Regions from separate parts of the Halomonas sp. R57-5 genome, predicted to be linked through region 2. Evidence: predicted binding sites of a transcription regulator. Region 2 holds the regulator's gene; each other region holds the start of a gene.
What was found. Region 2 encodes FliA, which starts transcription of late flagellar genes. Its sites were predicted from a motif close to CTAAAGTTNNNNNNNNNNCNGCCGATA; they were not measured.
Positions count from the first base shown of each region.

Region 1: the regulator FliA is predicted to act here: its motif matches at 1,286-1,312, upstream of fliD (flagellar filament capping protein FliD).
Region 3: the regulator FliA is predicted to act here: its motif matches at 1,220-1,246, upstream of HALO_RS18290 (MbtH family protein).

Region 1 covers NZ_LN813019.1:955,583-957,781, forward strand. Annotated here, with positions in the region: gene HALO_RS04320 (UDP-glucose dehydrogenase family protein) at 1-1,173, shown strand, start outside; gene fliD (flagellar filament capping protein FliD) at 1,420-2,199, shown strand, end outside.
Region 2 covers NZ_LN813019.1:4,852,954-4,855,152, reverse strand. Annotated here, with positions in the region: gene HALO_RS22155 (hypothetical protein) at 1-519, shown strand, start outside; gene HALO_RS22150 (flagellar protein FlhE) at 545-973, shown strand; gene HALO_RS22145 (RNA polymerase sigma factor FliA) at 1,000-1,701, shown strand; gene HALO_RS22140 (motility protein A) at 1,742-2,199, shown strand, end outside.
Region 3 covers NZ_LN813019.1:4,013,051-4,015,249, forward strand. Annotated here, with positions in the region: gene HALO_RS18280 (4'-phosphopantetheinyl transferase family protein) at 1-203, opposite strand, end outside; gene HALO_RS18285 (thioesterase II family protein) at 181-921, opposite strand; gene HALO_RS18290 (MbtH family protein) at 911-1,156, opposite strand; gene HALO_RS18295 (FecR/PupR family sigma factor regulator) at 1,411-1,629, opposite strand; gene HALO_RS18300 (RNA polymerase factor sigma-70) at 1,897-2,199, opposite strand, start outside.

The sequences.
Region 1 (2,199 bases), 1.1 Mb from region 2:
AGCACCATCGTTGCCCACAACGTCGCGGCGGGCCGGTTACGCTTTACCACCGATGCTGCCCAAGCGGTAGCGGATGGCGAGCTGCTGTTTATCGCCGTGGGAACGCCGCCTGATGAAGATGGCAGTGCCGACCTACGCTATGTGCTAGAGGTAGCGCGTACGATCGGCCAGCATATGGATAGCTATAAGCTGGTGATTGATAAATCTACCGTGCCCGTGGGCACCGCCGAAAAAGTCCATGCGGTTATCAGCGATGTACTCGAACAGCGTGGTACATCACTCGCGTTTGACGTCTGTTCGAACCCTGAGTTTATGAAAGAAGGGGCTGCGATCGAAGACTTTACCCGCGGTGCGCGGATTATCGTCGGCACCGAAAGCGAGCGTGTGAAAGCGCATATGCAAGAGTGCTACGCCCCCTACAATCGCAACCACGAAAAACTGATGTTTATGAGCGTACGGGCCGCCGAACTGACCAAATACGCCGCCAATGCCATGCTCGCCACCAAAATCAGCTTTATGAACGAAATCTCTAATCTCGCCGAACGGCTTGAAGTGGATGTGGAAGACGTGCGGCGAGGAATCGGCAGTGACCCGCGCATTGGCTACCACTTTATTTACCCAGGCTGTGGCTACGGCGGCTCCTGCTTTCCCAAAGACGTTCAGGCACTAGAGCGCGCCGCGCGCCAGTTAGGTTATACCCCGGAACTGCTCAGTGCTGTTGAAGCGGTTAATTTACGCCAAAAGCAAACGCTGTTCACAAAACTGCAAGATAACTTAGGCAATCTAAGTGGCAAGACCATTGCCGTGTGGGGGCTAGCCTTTAAGCCCAACACCGACGATATGCGTGAAGCCCCAAGCCGCACATTGATGGAAGCGCTTTGGCAAGCGGGTGCTAAGGTGCAAGCCTTTGATCCCGAAGCCATGGCGGAATGCCGCCGTATCTATGGCGAACGGGATGACTTAATGCTCGCCGGTGATCGCATTCAGGCAGTCAAAGGCGCCGATGCGTTGGTTATCTGCACCGAGTGGAAAGAGTTTCGCAGCGTCGATTTCGCTTGGTTAGCCGACCAACTGGCGGAAAAAGTCGTTATCGATGGGCGTAATTTGTACACGCCAATGGCTGTTGAAGAGGCAGGTTTGCGTTACATAGGGGTGGGGAGAAAGAGCAACTAGAAAGACCCACTAAAAGATGAACTTATTATCGTCATTTTTCTGAGTAATGGGTGTATCTATTACGTTTAGTTACTTGAAGTAACGTCTTAATACGAAAAGATGAAGAAGAAAATTTAAGTTATTCTTCACCTAGCCGAGGTTTTAAGGTAATTGTATTAAAGAAAAGTGCTACGCATCGCTTAATGAAGGAACGCTAATTGAAAGCAGCAAGCGTAGCTAAATGTATTCAAAAAAGGCATTGGTCTTATGGCTGCTATTACATCACTAGGCATCGGTTCTGGCTTGGATCTGAATGGCTTGCTGGAGCAATTAAAAACGGCAGAACAAGCAAAGCTTGAGCCTATTGCGGCACAGCTCCAATCTGAAGATACGAAAATATCTGCCTATGGTAAGTTGCAAAGCGCGCTTGAGCAGTTTCAAAGCTCAGCCGAAGCACTCAATGATGGGGCGTCATTCGAGAGCTTAACAACCAATGTAGAAGGCAGTGCCGTTGGCGCTGTTAGCAGCAATGAGGCCCAGCCAGGTCAGTACGAAGTGCAGGTCGGCCAGTTAGCTACAGCCAGTAGCCTAGTAACAGAGCGTTTGGAAACAGCAGATGAAAGCATAGTGACTGGGGAGCAGTCATTAACCTTTACTCTTGCTGACGGAGCTATGGATCCCATTACCATTGCCGATGGCAGTTCCCTCGAAGATATGCGTGATGCTATCAATCAACAGAGTGATGGCCGCTTAAGCGCCTCTATTATCAACGACGGTGAAGGGTATCGTCTTGCAGTAAATTCAACGGAAACGGGTGCGGACGCGAGTATTGAAAGCACAAACTTTTCAGACATTCTTGCGGGCGATGTACAAACGACTGATGCCCAGGTAGTTCAAGCGGGGCAGGATGCAGAGTTTAACGTCAATGGAATCGATATTGTTAGCCCTACCAATCAAGTGGAAGGCGCTATTCAAGGCATTACCTTAAACCTTGCTGAGGCTGGTGCGACGAGCACTGTAAGCGTTGAGCAGGATGATGAGGCTATC
Region 2 (2,199 bases):
CAGCGCCAACAGCAGCAGGCTGAGGGGGCGGTTGATGTTGCGGCGGCAGAACCTGTGGCCGAACACGTTTCACCCCTATCAACGCCGACGCGAGCGGCGCTGGAAGAGCCCAGGACGGTGGCGCCGCCCAGGCCCAAAATTCCGCTTATAGTAGTTGGGCTGCCCGGTCGCGGCGTAGTTCAGGTGAGTAAGGTCAAAGCACGTCTGGGGCAGTGGTCAACGCTAGGTCGAAACTGGGCCGGTGAGCCTGATGACTGGGATATTCGCATCGTCATGGCGGAAACGTCTGAGCTTGCGCAACTGAGCGACCAATACAGCCGCTGGGCGCTGTGGATTAGTAGCGATGCCGATGCGTTTGCGACCATGTTCCGTACGTTGCGCCAGTTGCATGAGGGTGGTGGGCCGCGTCGTTTGCTGGCACTCCATGAGCCGCACTTGCCGCGCCAGGGGCTACTCGATAACTTGCGTGAGGCTGCTGATTACTACTTAAATATGGAGTTACTGGTACTTGCACGATGAGCGCACTCTGCCAAGGAGACCAAGCATGCTAAGCTGGCCGTTAACAGGGCGGCTGCCGTTGATCGCGGCGCTGCTGACAGGGTGTCTATGGGCAGGTTTAACGGGGAGCGCCCAGGCAGCGCCCGGTAGCTGGAGCACTCAGATACCGGGACTGATGGKGGCGATGAGTGATCGGGCAAGCAGTAGTCAGGCGGCCACCCCACCCGACGTCGCCAGCCTGCAGTCAGGCCAGCTTGGGCGTATACAGTGGCAGTTTCMCTACCCCCCCAGTGCGCACTTAAACGCTTGGCTGTGCCATCCTGAGCAGTGCGTTGCGTTAACGGGTATGCGGGGTTCTACTACCGCGCTAGCGGGACGAGACGCCGATGCGCCGTTGCATTTTCGCTTCGCCTTACGTCCAGGTCAGCGGCCTGTTCGGGTGCAGGGATTGCAAATGATTGTGAATTATCAGTGAAGGCTGGATAGCCGCGAGGCGAGAATATGTACACAGCACAGGGCAGAATTAAACAAAATGAGCTGTTGACTCAATACATGCCATTAGTGCGACGTCAGGCCTTGACGCTACAGGTTCGATTGCCAGCGAGTATTGAGCTCGACGACCTTATTCAAGCCGGGATGGTGGGGCTGCTGGAAGCGCTGGGGCGCTTCGACGCTACCCAGGGAGCCACCTTCGCGACCTTTGCCAGTCAACGTATTCGCGGTGCGATGATGGACGAGTTGCGCACCCGCGACTGGCTGCCGCGCAGCGTACGCCGCTCAGCGCGGGCGGTTGACCGCGCCGTTCGCCAATTAGAGCAGCAGCTCGGGCGAGCGCCGGAAGAGCACGAAATTGCTCACCACCTAGAGATGCCGCTGAGCGACTATCAGCAGCTCCTTAACGACACCAACAGCGGCCAGCTATTGCCGTTTGAAGAGCTAGTCGCCGATGGCGGCGAGCCTATCAGTCATGAACTGGGCAATTCACCGTTCGAGCAGTTGCTGGATGGACAGCAGCGGCAAACGCTGATTGATGCGATTGAAGCGCTGCCAGAGCGTGAAAAGTTGCTTATGGCGCTGTACTACCAAGAAGAACTCAACCTCAAGGAAGTAGGGGCTGTGTTGGGCGTAACGGAGTCACGCGTTTCTCAACTACACAGCCAGGCCGTAAGTCGTTTACGCGCTCGCTTACACGACTCGGCATAACACCTCTTTTTACTCACTTGTGACCGGCAAGGAGCCGTGGATGAATCCTTCGACGCTGATAGGCATATTTGCCAGCATACTGCTGTTGGTGAGCGTGCTGTTTTTAACCGCAGAGTCCCCTGAAAGCTTTATCAATTTTCCGGGTCTGGCCATCGTGGTGACCGGTACCCTGGCGGCGACCTTTATCAGCTATCCGCTGAAAGAGGTGCTGCGTGTCGTACGGCTGGTGGGCTTGGTATTTCGGCGCGAAAATACCTATATGCGTGACGATATCCGCGAATTGGTCGATATGTCACGGCTGTGGTTTAAAGGCGATGTGCGCGCGGTCGAGCGCGAGTTGGAGCATACCCGCAATCCGTTTCTGCGCACCGGGATCCAACTGGTGATCGCCAACACCAAAGAGGACGAAATTTTTGACATGTTGCGCTGGCGCATCGCCCGCCTTAAAGCGCGTGAGCATGCCGAGGCACAAATATTTCGCACCATGGCCACCTATGC
Region 3 (2,199 bases), 840 kb from region 2:
GCGGATAGCAGTCGCCGCAGGGCAGCGCGTGTCGCCACAGCGCGTACGACATCGGCGTGATGGCGAAGCCGCTGGGCGCGCTGCCACCCGGCTCGGCTCAGCAGCCGGCCATCGTCGTCGGCTACCGGGGCATTCAGGTCGAGCGCTAAGCGCCATACCTCAAGCCCCTCTGGCACCCCTTCAGCTAACCGCAGGCGCTGCATGAGGCACCTCCTCGAGCCGTCGGGCCAGTGCCCGCCTTAGGGTATCCAGCACTTGCGGTTGCTGCTGGCGAATAAAGAAGMGCCCTCCTTTGAACCAGTCTAAAGAGAACGCCCCGCCGGCTTCCCGCTGCCACGCTTCCAGACGCTCTTGCTCAATATCGTCTTCACGCCCGGCGAGTACCTGCAGTGGGTAAGCAAGCGGCGACCCGCCGCGATAGCGAAAACTGCGGCAGAGGCGATAGTCCGCCATCAAGATATCGAGGGTAAGGCGCAGCAGCTCAGGGCTTTCGAAGACCTCCTCTGGGGTGCCGCCCTGTTGGCGCAGATCTGCGATTAAGGCCTTATCGTTATCAAGCCCCGCCAAGCGCTCTGAGTCACGCATTGAGGGCGCCGCGCTGCCTGAGGCGAATAGCATCCGTGGCTGAGGGCGCCCCACATCGCGTAAGCGTACCGCCATGCCATAGGCCAGCAGCGCCCCCATGCTGTGGCCAAACAGGGCAAAATCACCGCGCATCCGCGTTGCCTGCTCTTCGCACAGCCGCACCACCTGGGTCTCGAAGTCATCGATAAGTGGCTCACCCAGGCGTTCGCCACGCCCAGGCAATTCGACGGGATATACCTCGACCCAGGCGGGCAACTTGCGCTTCCAGCGTAGATACATGGTGGCACTGGCCCCGGCGCAGGGCAGGCAGAGCAGCCTTAAACGCTTAACCTGCATTCACCTGCTCCGCCTCACTTTTGGCCTGCGCATCCATCCACTGGCGTAGCGACAGCGGCCGCATATCAGTCCAGGTCTTTTCGACGTAGTCGAGGCAGGTTGGCTTATCGCCGAGCACACCGGTATCGGTCCAGCCAGCGGGAATCGCTTTCCATTCTGGCCAGAGGGAGTACTGCTCTTCGTGGTTGACTAATACGCGGAAGACACCATCTTCACGATCAAAACAACTTGTCATGGAATTAACCTCATCGTTGCCAAAGGAATGAGAAATAAAACGCAATTGCTTCTCATTACTTAGTGACGAGTGAGGAACCAGAAAATTTAATGCTGGAAAGGAAGAAAGTAGAAAAAATAGGGGGAGGGGTCGCTAGGGCGTCGGCATAGCATGACTCTTGCCAGGCTAAAAATTGCTCCAGCGGGAGGCAGCGTTAGCTAGCGACCATTGAGTTAGCCTGAAAATCGAAGGAGGAGAGTAAAAAAAGTGGCTTATCAGCTGCGCTCATCACCGCTTGGGATCAGCCCTGTTAGCATCCAGAGCTGTTCTGCTTCATGAAAGACTCGGCGGTGCTGAGAAGAAGCCGCTAACCACGCATGCAGCGCCTCGCGATCAGCGTCGCTCAACGTCTCTTCATGCTCGCGCATCAGCCAGTCTAGCGCCGTTTGCCAAACGGCATCGTCGCCGCTGTCGTTATCCATCGTTACTGTCAAACCTCGCTACTGCTGCCTGCTGAACACCTGTCTCGGGAAGCGTGTAATATTATCAACGCTATTTGCTGACAGTGTAACAAAGCGACAACAAAGAAGGGACGGAACGTGGGCTTACCGATCTGGCAACGTCTGACCTAGGGTGCCTCTGATTAACGTAATGAGCGAAGGCTAGACAAGGCAAAAATCAACGAAAAAGCGGAGTTTACGAGCTGTAAATGAGCATTTTGAGGCGATTTTTAACGCCGTATAGGCAAGCGCAATAGTTAATCAGAGGTTCCCTTGTAGCGACTGGCGGCAATGAGTCATTGCATCGCGAATCATAAAATTAACTAACGTGGTGGAAATACCTAACAAGTGGGCCACTTCCCGCTGCGTATGACTTCCCGAACGATAGAGCTCAAAGGCGCGCCGCGTACGCTCGGGCAGCTCGTCCAACGCGTCCACCACCTGTGCCAAGGCCTGGCGGTCAATGGCGATCACCTCTGGGGAGTGTGACGCGTAAGAGGTGGTATCCCCTTCCTCTTCTTTTGCAAACAACGTTGACTCAAACACGGAACGACGGCAACGGTC